DNA from 3 places in the Teredinibacter turnerae T7901 genome. Region 1 is predicted to be linked to each of the others. Evidence: predicted binding sites of a transcription regulator. Region 1 holds the regulator's gene; each other region holds the start of a gene.
What was found. The regulator FNR, encoded in region 1, switches genes on or off when oxygen is low (the NO sensors DNR and NnrR bind a similar motif). The targets are predictions, from matches to a motif close to TTGATNNNNATCAA.

Region 1 (3,282 bases):
TTGCATTTAGTGTCAATTTTTCCCAGACCCCACGCGACAGCCTTCAACGCCGTTGATTTCCATCAAGTCGGATAACGCGCGCTGACTTAGACTATTTTTATGCAAACGAATGAACCCAAATCCAATATTTCTGAACACCCGACGCTGCGCCGACATACCAAAATTTCGGCGTTTGAAGCAGCTCGCGTCCTGGAAAAATACCGCCTCCACCCAAGCCACTCGGTGAGCATTTGTATGGATGGGCACGCCTTCAGGTGGGCGCGTACAAATCCGCAAGCGGCAGGTGCCGGAGCGCTACTCACAAAAGAAATAAAACTGTGGGCTGACGCCGTCGGGCATAAATCAGTAGAGAATCTCTTACTGTGCTACCCCTTCCAGTCCTTTGAGCCTTACGAGTTAACCGGAATTATGCATGCGTTAGCATCTCACTTTGGACTCTCAGAGTCCGAGCAGCGCGTGCACCGAGTGGTAACCCATCAGGATGAAGTCAACAGTGACCACATCGCCCTGTTGAAGGGCTTGGGTTTCAACCATTATCAGATCGCTCTCAACCGGAGTGACCTCGAAGACTTGGATAAGTTAAAAGCCGTTGGGGACTTAATCCGGAAGTACGCGTTTACCGGAATGAGCATTCAGATCCACGACTCAAACTGTCTGGATGACCTTCGTGAACATGTTATCGAGGTCAAACGGATGATTGCGCCTGACTTTATTTATATCGGCAACCGCCCCAAGCTGATCGACAACGACCTGAGTGCAAACGGCGGGATTCTGTTCGATGGCGAATGCGAACTTGAAAACAACTGCATTTACATGGGGCTGGAGGGCAAAAGCCACTTACAACATATGGTTTTACAAAATTTTTGTACGCAAAATCGCTACCTGGAGGCACTGCAAGAAGGGAAATTACCGATAAATCACGGTCCAACACACGAATAAACCTTTTTGAGGCACTTTTTTACCGCAGAGGCTGGTCTTTACGGGCATTTAACATCGCTTTTAGCTATAATGGCCGGTGCCGTAAATCACAGCCTGGGAAGGTGCCATGCCGCAGTCTATTGCCAACCATCAGTGCCACCACAATCCTCAAGTTAACTGTGCCGATTGCCGTCTCGCATCTATTTGCCTGCCAATCAGCCTGCATATTGACGATATAAACAAACTTGACGACATTATTCAGCGAGGGCGACCGGTACAAAAGACCGACCATGTCTACCACGCCGGAGAATCCTTTCGTTCGGTCTACGCTTTGCGGTCCGGAGCGGTCAAAACCGTGAAGGTGACCCATGATGGCCAGGAACAAGTAACCGGCTTCTACCTACCGGGCGAAATCATTGGTATGGACGGCCTCGCGTCGAACCATCACACCAACTCAGCCATCGCACTGGAAACATCCGCAGTATGTGAAATTCCATTTACCCGACTCGAAGAGCTGAGCGCACAAGTTCCCAATCTTCAGCGCCGCTTTTTTCAGTTGATGAGTAAAGAAATAACACACGAGCAACAGCTAATTACGCTACTTAGTAAGAACAGCGCTGATGAGCGCATCTCCTCCCTGTTGCTCAGTATTTCTACACGCAACCACAACCGTGGCCTGTCTGCAAAAGAGTTTTACCTTCCCATGTCGCGATCCGACATAGGTAATTACCTCGGCTTAACAATCGAGACGGTCAGCCGGGTACTCAGTCGTTTACACAAGCAGGGCGTGATTACGCTGGATAAAAAACACGTAATCATTTCTGATCTGGACGCATTAAAAGGCGTCGCCTCAGTCTCTATCGACTAATGCAGACACAAGATCCAGCGCTGGGTGCGGCACTTCGCTCAATCGATGCCGCCAATGCAAAAGACCCGAACCTTGAGGTAAACGCAGAAACTGGCCAGCAGCAACCGAAAGAACTGCTCTACGGACAGCGTATGACCGAGCAACTTGCTGAATTTTGCCCTGAAGCGTCGGTTCACCTTCAAATTGCTGCTCGCGCGCAACACATCGAGCGCTGGACATCGCCGCGCTCCGCCTACCCTGAAGGTCGTGCTGGCTACAAAAAGTGGCGCTCGGAGCTTTCCCTCTTCCATGCAAACCGCGCAGCAGAGATCATGTCAGAATGCGGCTTTAACGAAAAAGATTGTGAGCGAGTAAAGTTCCTTATTCAAAAAAGGCAACTGCGGAGAGACCCGGAAACCCAAACCCTTGAAGATGTCATTTGTCTGGTGTTCCTTAAGCACTACCTCGAAGATTTTGCCAATAAACACGCAGAAGACAAACTCATCGACATTATCCAGAAAACCTGGAACAAAATGTCCGAATCTGGACACCAAGCCGCTCTCGCCCTGCCCTACAAACCACACCTCGGTACATTAATAAACAAAGCCCTCAGCTAATATGCCCTACATCCTCGTGGCGAAGCACCTACATGTGTGGTTTGCCCTGCTTACTTTTGTTGGTTTTTCCCTGCGATTTCTTTGGCTAATCGGACGATCAGATCTACTGCATAAGCGCTGGGTAAAAATATTGCCCCACATAAATGACACAGGGCTGCTCATAAGCGGGGTTACCCTGGCTATCTTCTTTGGCTATTCACCGTTCGCCGTGTTCTGGTTTGGCGTTAAGCTCGCTCTCATTGCGCTTTATATTGTGCTCGGCGTACTGCTCTTCCGCACCCACCAAAATCGGTTATACCAAATCACTCTGTTTTCAATGTCATTTATAACCTACTTCTTTATCATTATTGTTGTTCTGACAAAACCAAACTAACAACCCAATATTTTCATCAGATTCCGCGCCAAACTTTAATACTTTTGTAAAGTTGGCGCACATATCTCCAAAAAGTCAACTAATTCCCGAAATAGACAAGTAACTGGTTCACATGGGGTTGACTTTGCTTTTTGGGCGCCGTTTAATAGATTAAAACTTGTTCGACCCTAATAATAAAGTTTAATAGAAAGGGAAATTATTATGAGACATATCGCTGCTATTATAATTTGCTCTCTTATTCCGTTTGTGAGCTTTGCTGAAAGCTGCAACGAGCAATGCAAACGGGAAAAAGCTGAAGCCAAGCGTACAGAAAAATTTCCCAGCTATTTAAGCTGGAAATTCTGTGAAGACACGCGTTTTGATTTTATGACGACGGCAGTCGCAAGCCTCGACAAGTACCGAACACATCATTTCGATACCCGTTACAAAGGCGGAATGCGAAACATCAAGGGCTTTGTAGAACAGCGCAAAGAATGGCTGCAAGAGTGTGATGATTATCTCGCGAGCACACGGGATGAGCGTATATT
Region 2 (3,282 bases), 1.9 Mb from region 1:
ACTCTGTTACGGTAAGATCAAGCAAGTGCCCCTGCCATTGCGCTGTCATGCGGTCCATATTCATGGTGAGCATGCCACGCACCATTTCGCGGTCTTGCGACAGTGGTTGCTGCAAGGCATCGATACGGCGGAACAGCGCAGTGATGCGAGCCAGCATGTGTGGCTGGGAGATATCTTTGGTGAGATAGTCATCGGCGCCGAGCCGCAAGCCGCTGACAACGTCGAACTCACTGTCCCGCGCAGTAAGAAATATGATCGGCAGTGATGGCGCACGGCTACGCAAATCGCGGCATAACTCAAAGCCGCCTTCGATCTCGTCACCCAGGCCGACGTCAATAATGGCCAGGTCGGGCAATCGTGTGGCGAACGCGGCAGTCGCTTCGGGGCGGCTGCGGTAGTGGGAGACTTTATAACCCTGCCGACGCAGGGCATCACAATAGTTTTGGGCGATAGCTTCTTCGTCTTCGACGATGGCGACGTGGCGTTGCATGGCTCGTGGTACTTGAAACTAAGTTGTTTAAAGAGGCGGCCAGCTTACCAGCGAACGCAGGTTTACGACAGACCCGGGGATCAGTGCCGAAATATGCGCTGTGACATCTGCTGCACCCAGTTCAGGTGATAGTCTGGCTCCTGCCCAAGAATATTTTCTTTAACAATGGGGGCGTAGCTGGAGTCGTCTTCTTTAATGTGTTCCAAGAGCCAATGCATCAGCATCTGTGCTAACTTGCTGGCGATCGGCTCGCCGCTCTTAAAGCGCGCGTGTAGCGATTCCAGTTGTTGTACAAATGCGCGGTGAGTCAGCTGATGCTCTTCAAGTTCGCGATACCCCGCTTCTTCCATCAGCGCTTCTTCAAATTCGAAATGAGACAAGGTGTAGTCCACCAGCATGGCCAGTATTTCCGACGTTTGCTCGCGATTGCTGGACTCGCACTTTAATTGCTCAACACGGTTTATATATTCGATGATGCGCTGATGCTGCTTATCGATGACGGGGATACCGATTTCGAACGCGGAAGACCAGGCGATCATGGGCGTAGCTCCTCTCAACCAAACAATCTATTGAACCAACTGCCTTTTTTGGCTTTGGTTCGTCGGGTTGCTTCTACCATGTTTGCGCGAACCACCTCTGAATAGTCTCTGTCGTCGCATTTTATGTGATTAATAAGCCAGGCCTTGAGCACATGTAACAACTCTTCGGTAATGTCTTCGCCGGTCTTAACGCGTTGCTGGAAGCTGCCTACCCTCCGCGCAAAAAGGCGGTGTACCTTCTTGTGAGCGTTCAGGAAAGGGTAGCCCGCCTCTTCCATGAGATTTTCCTCGAAAGCGAAGTGAGACAAGGTGTAATCGACGAGTTCGTCCAGCACCTCCACTATCTCCTCGAGGCTGTGAGTATTACGAGCATGGTAGACAGCGTTGATGTATTCAACAATGCGACGATGTTGTGAATCGATCACCGGAATACCAAGTTCCAGTTCTGAATTCCAGGTAATTGCCATGATGCTACCTCCTGGCAACGGATAAATTGCGATTTTTTTTGATCATAGAAGCGGAGTCGTGTGTTTACACAGAGCAAGATCAAGAATTAGCGATTGAGTAGATGAATAAGGCGCCAGTTTTTGGTGGCGTAAATCGCGTGTTATTTAGGCGATGCCAATGGGTCTCTCGCTGGAAAAACTTGCCGGTACTGCAAATACTCCGATGTTTCATTAATAAAATCGATGCGCAACTATGACTACATTCACTAGTAGAATAATGATTTTTTGTGCCAGCCTTCTGTTCTGTATCAAGGTCATGGCAAATACTCAATACCCGGTCAATTACTATTTTGATCTGGCAGCCAGACCCGGGGAGGTCGTGGTCAGTCTCGCGCTACCAGACGCGGGGGCGGTTAAGTTGCTGGATTTTAATTTGGCGCACTCCCAGTGTGTCGACTTCACCAGCGAGCAGTCGCTTGAGCGTGATGGTGATCGTTTGCTGTGGCGACCGGGTGCAAAGGCCGCAAAGCTGACATTTCGCTGCCCGATTAAACATCCTCGAGCTTCGCGCCTGGCTGCGAAGGCTTATGACGCCTGGTGGGAGGAGAGTTATGCGCTGTTTCGCGGCGACGATATGGTGCCGCCAGCCCGCGTGGTCGCGCGTAAGGGGGCCGTCGCTCAAAGCAGGCTGTATTTCAAACTTCCTGAAACCTGGCCGCATGTGAATACCGGGTGGCAGGCGATAGCTGCCAAAGAATTACCCAAAGATGTTAGCGAAGGGTTTCTACTGGATAATCCTGAGCGGCGGTTCTCGCGCCCTACCGGATGGATAATCGCAGGGGAGCTGGGGACACGCCGGGATTCTCTCGGCACAGGCTCGCACACTCAGGTGGCGGTGAGCGCGCCGGTGGTCGCGGATTACAGTCGCATGGACGCGCTAGTGCTGCTCAATATGCTTTGGCCGCAAATGGAGCAGGCCTTTCAAACGCTGCCTGCCAAAATTCTAATTGTGAGTAGTGGCAGCCCTTTATGGCGCGGCGGGTTGTCGGCAGGCAACTCACTTTATCTGCACAGCGGGCGACCGATGGTGAGTGAAAATGGGTCCAGCACGCTCATCCATGAGCTTACTCATGTTATTACCGGAATTCACGCCACCAAAAAAGATGATTGGATTGTGGAGGGCATAGCCGAATTTTATTCGAGCAACCTATTGTTGCGCGCCGGTGGTTTAACGCCTGCGAGATACAATAAGTTACTGGCGAGCCAGGCGCGTCGTGCCGGCTCTCATAAAGATTTTCGAAAGGCGAAAAAGTCCTCAGCGATTAAGGCCGGTGCTGCAAACTTTTTCGATGCGCTGGATAAAAGTATTCGCCAGAGAACGTCGAACAAGGCCAGTGTGGATGATGTGGTGCGGGTTTTAATGAAAAAAGGGAAAGTGAATCTTGCGGATTTGAAAAGCGCAGTACAGGGTGTTGCGCCAGAGAGTCTCGCGGTGTTCGATACTTATAAAATCTATTAACTGAATTTAATTGAACTGAGAAGCTCGATTAACGCCAATTCGGTAAGGGCTGACGGCGGTCGTCAGCCTTTTTTCGATATGAACGGGCTGCTAAATGCTTACCACATTAGATCATCTGGGATTTGATAATCCGCATATGGATCATCTTCATCTATCGCTTGCGTATTGCTCGCCTGCGAAACAATAAATGAAGCATCGCGTTCGGCAATTTTGTCGGCGATTTTCGCAGGAATCACCTGGTATTCTTCGCCTACGCTGGCGATCGCCAACTGGCCACGCGCCAACTGA
Region 3 (3,282 bases), 470 kb from region 1:
AGCAGGGCTAATAGCAGAGGGGCCATCGAAAGCAGTGTTGCGGATACGGAAAGATGGGTCATGTTCAAGCCTCTGCAACCTGAGTAATGATTAATGCAGACGTTAATCGGTCAGGGTAACCGTAAAAGCACTGGAGTTTAGAGAGGCGAGCCTTTAAAATTCGGCCCCCTCATTGTTTTATCCGCTGTTCGCGGGCAATTCCGTTACGGAGTCAACATGTCAGCCGAAAATTCTTCAATAAAAAAAGTCGTTCTTGCCTACTCTGGCGGCCTCGATACGTCTGTGATCGTAAAGTGGTTGCAGGAAACCTACCAGTGTGAAGTTGTTACATTCACGGCCAATATCGGCCAGGGCGAGGAAGTAGAGCCCGCTCGCGCCAAAGCTCAGGCCATGGGTGTTAAAGAAATTTATATTGAAGATTTACGCGAAGAGTTCGTTCGGGATTACGTTTTTCCAATGTTCCGCGCCAATGCAATCTATGAAGGCGAATACTTGCTGGGTACCTCAATAGCACGTCCGCTGATTGCTAAGCGAATGATCGAAATTGCGAATGAAACCGGGGCCGACGCGATTTCTCACGGCGCTACCGGCAAGGGGAATGATCAGGTTCGCTTCGAGTTGGGCGCCTATGCACTGAAGCCAGGTGTAAAAGTTATTGCTCCCTGGCGCGAATGGAACCTCACATCTCGCGAAACTTTGATGGCCTACTGTAAAGAACATGAAATCCCGGTGGATTTTGCCAAGGCGACGAAAAAGTCTCCTTATTCCATGGATGCTAACCTGCTCCATATTTCATATGAAGGCGACATTCTGGAAAACCCCTGGGTTGAAGCTGAGGCGGATATGTGGCGTTGGACGGTTTCCCCTGAGCAGGCACCAGACACACCGGAATATATCGAGATCTCATTCGAGAAAGGCGACCCTGTGGCGATAAACGGCGAGGCAATGTCGCCTGCTACAATTCTGGAAACACTTAACAAAAAAGGCGGTGCGCACGGAATTGGTCGTTTGGATATCGTAGAAAACCGCTACGTGGGTATGAAATCCCGCGGTTGCTACGAAACGCCAGGGGGCACCATTTTGCTTCCTGCGCACAGGGCTATTGAATCGATTACCCTGGATCGCGAAGTCGCTCACTTCAAAGACGCGTTGATGCCCAAATACGCAGATCTCGTTTATAACGGCTACTGGTGGAGTCCTGAGAGAAAAATGATGCAGGCGGCAATTGACGAAAGTCAGGCGTGTGTCAACGGTGATGTGCGCCTCAAACTGTACAAGGGTGCCGTTACGGTGGTGGGCCGTCGTTCCGCAGATAGCCTGTTTGACGAGTCTATCGCCACGTTTGAAGACGACGCAGGCGCGTATGATCAAAAAGATGCGGCTGGTTTTATCAAGCTTAATGCGCTGCGCATGCGCATCGCCGCGCAAAAGGGTCGTAAGCTGGAAAACTGATCTTCATCGCGGTTGTATGGAAGTTGCCAGTGCTAAAACTGGCAATTTCAAACGGGTTCTCAGGTATCATGTTGTTTAGTGTGCCATTTGATGGTAATCAAACCTATGCTTGTTTGAGTACCTATAATCTCAGGTAACTTCATGCGCGCGATTTATATCGGTGCCATATCCATATAAAATCCGCGTGATTCCCGGTGCTCAAGCTAGCGCCAAACAATGTATTCGTAGACCAGGGGCATGGGTGGTGCGCTCCTGGCGCTGTCGTTTCTAAACTCGTAAAAACCAAAAACACAGGACTTCACTATGAGTAATGGCTTGGCAACAGAACAGCCGGCATACAACTACAAGGTCGTGCGTCAGTTCACGATCATGACAGTTGTGTGGGGTATTGTCGGTATGTTCATCGGCGTATTGATCGCCGCGCAATTGGTGTGGCCGGACCTGAACAACCTGCTGCAACCCTATACTCACTTTGGTCGTTTGCGCCCGCTGCACACCAACGCCGTTATTTTCGCATTCGGTGGCTGTGCGCTGTTCGCGACCTCCTACTATGTGGTTCAGCGGACCTGCCAAACCCGCCTTTGGGGTGGTTTTTTAATTCCGTTCACCTTCTGGGGCTGGCAGGCAATCATCGTTGCGGCGGCGATTACCCTGCCACTGGGCTATACCTCGTCTAAAGAATACGCCGAGCTGGAATGGCCAATTGATATTGCGATCACCCTGGTTTGGGTGTCATACGCCATCGTTTTCTTCGGTACAGTGGTTAAGCGCACAACCTCCCACATCTACGTCGCCAACTGGTTTTTTGGCGCGTTCATTGTGACTGTCGCGCTGCTGCATGTGGTTAACAATATGGCCGTGCCCGTTACGCTGTTTAAGTCTTATTCTGCCTATGCTGGCACTATGGATGCGATGGTTCAGTGGTGGTACGGCCACAACGCGGTTGGCTTTTTCCTGACGGCGGGCTTCCTGGGCATGATGTATTACTTCGTGCCCAAACAAGCGGGCCGCCCGGTCTACTCCTACCAACTGTCTATTGTGCATTTTTGGGCGTTGATCGCGGTTTACATTTGGGCGGGTCCTCACCACCTGATGTACACCGCGCTACCAGATTGGGCGCAATCGCTGGGTATGGTCATGTCTTTGATCCTGCTGGCGCCATCCTGGGGTGGCATGATCAACGGAATGATGACCCTGTCAGGTGCCTGGGATAAGCTTCGCACCGACCCAACATTGCGTTTTTTGGTCGTGTCCTTGTCGTTCTACGGAATGTCCACTTTCGAAGGCCCGATGATGGCTATCAAAACTGTGAACTCCCTGTCGCATTACACTGATTGGACCATCGGTCACGTGCATTCCGGCGCATTGGGTTGGGTTGCGATGATTTCTATCGGTGCGGTCTACCACCTGGTTCCACCGCTGTTTGGCCGTGCCAAAATGTACTCGGTGAATCTGATTAACATCCACTTCTGGATGGCAACTATCGGTACCGTGCTTTACATCGCCTCCATGTGGGTAAACGGTATTATGCAGGGCCTCATGTGGCGCGCATTTAACGCGGACTCTACCTTGACCTACAGTTTCGCTGAGGCGGTGGAATCCAGCCACTACGGCTATATTGTTCGTTTCCTGGGTGGTTTGACCTTCGCATCAGGCATGCTCGTTATGGCCTACAACGTATACAGAACTGTGAATGATAAGCAGCCTGAAGAAGCGACTTCCGCTTCAGAGCCGCAGGTTGCGTAAGGGGATCAAACGTGAAGAATCATGACATAGTAGAAAAAAATGTTGGCCTTCTCGTATTGCTGACGGTAGTGGCCATCAGCTTTG

Region 2: TERTU_RS04260 (bacteriohemerythrin) is a predicted target of FNR. The motif match lies at 1,774-1,787, and genes of this name have one in related genera.
Region 3: ccoN (cytochrome-c oxidase, cbb3-type subunit I) is a predicted target of FNR. The motif match lies at 1,540-1,553, and genes of this name have one in related genera.

Annotation. Positions count from the first base shown of each region.
Region 1 is NC_012997.1:2,883,916-2,887,197, forward strand. It holds gene TERTU_RS11525 (hypothetical protein) at 100-939, shown strand; gene fnr (fumarate/nitrate reduction transcriptional regulator Fnr) at 1,046-1,786, shown strand; gene TERTU_RS11535 (DUF4202 domain-containing protein) at 1,786-2,382, shown strand; gene TERTU_RS11540 (SirB2 family protein) at 2,384-2,755, shown strand; gene TERTU_RS11545 (hypothetical protein) at 2,957-3,282, shown strand, end outside.
Region 2 is NC_012997.1:1,014,899-1,018,180, forward strand. It holds gene pdsR (proteobacterial dedicated sortase system response regulator) at 1-490, opposite strand, end outside; gene TERTU_RS04255 (bacteriohemerythrin) at 571-1,029, opposite strand; gene TERTU_RS04260 (bacteriohemerythrin) at 1,044-1,496, opposite strand; gene TERTU_RS04265 (hypothetical protein) at 1,792-2,994, shown strand; gene TERTU_RS04270 (DUF2058 domain-containing protein) at 3,093-3,282, opposite strand, start outside.
Region 3 is NC_012997.1:3,354,452-3,357,733, reverse strand. It holds gene TERTU_RS13265 (ABC transporter permease) at 1-62, opposite strand, end outside; gene TERTU_RS13260 (argininosuccinate synthase) at 217-1,452, shown strand; gene ccoN (cytochrome-c oxidase, cbb3-type subunit I) at 1,756-3,198, shown strand; gene ccoO (cytochrome-c oxidase, cbb3-type subunit II) at 3,210-3,282, shown strand, end outside.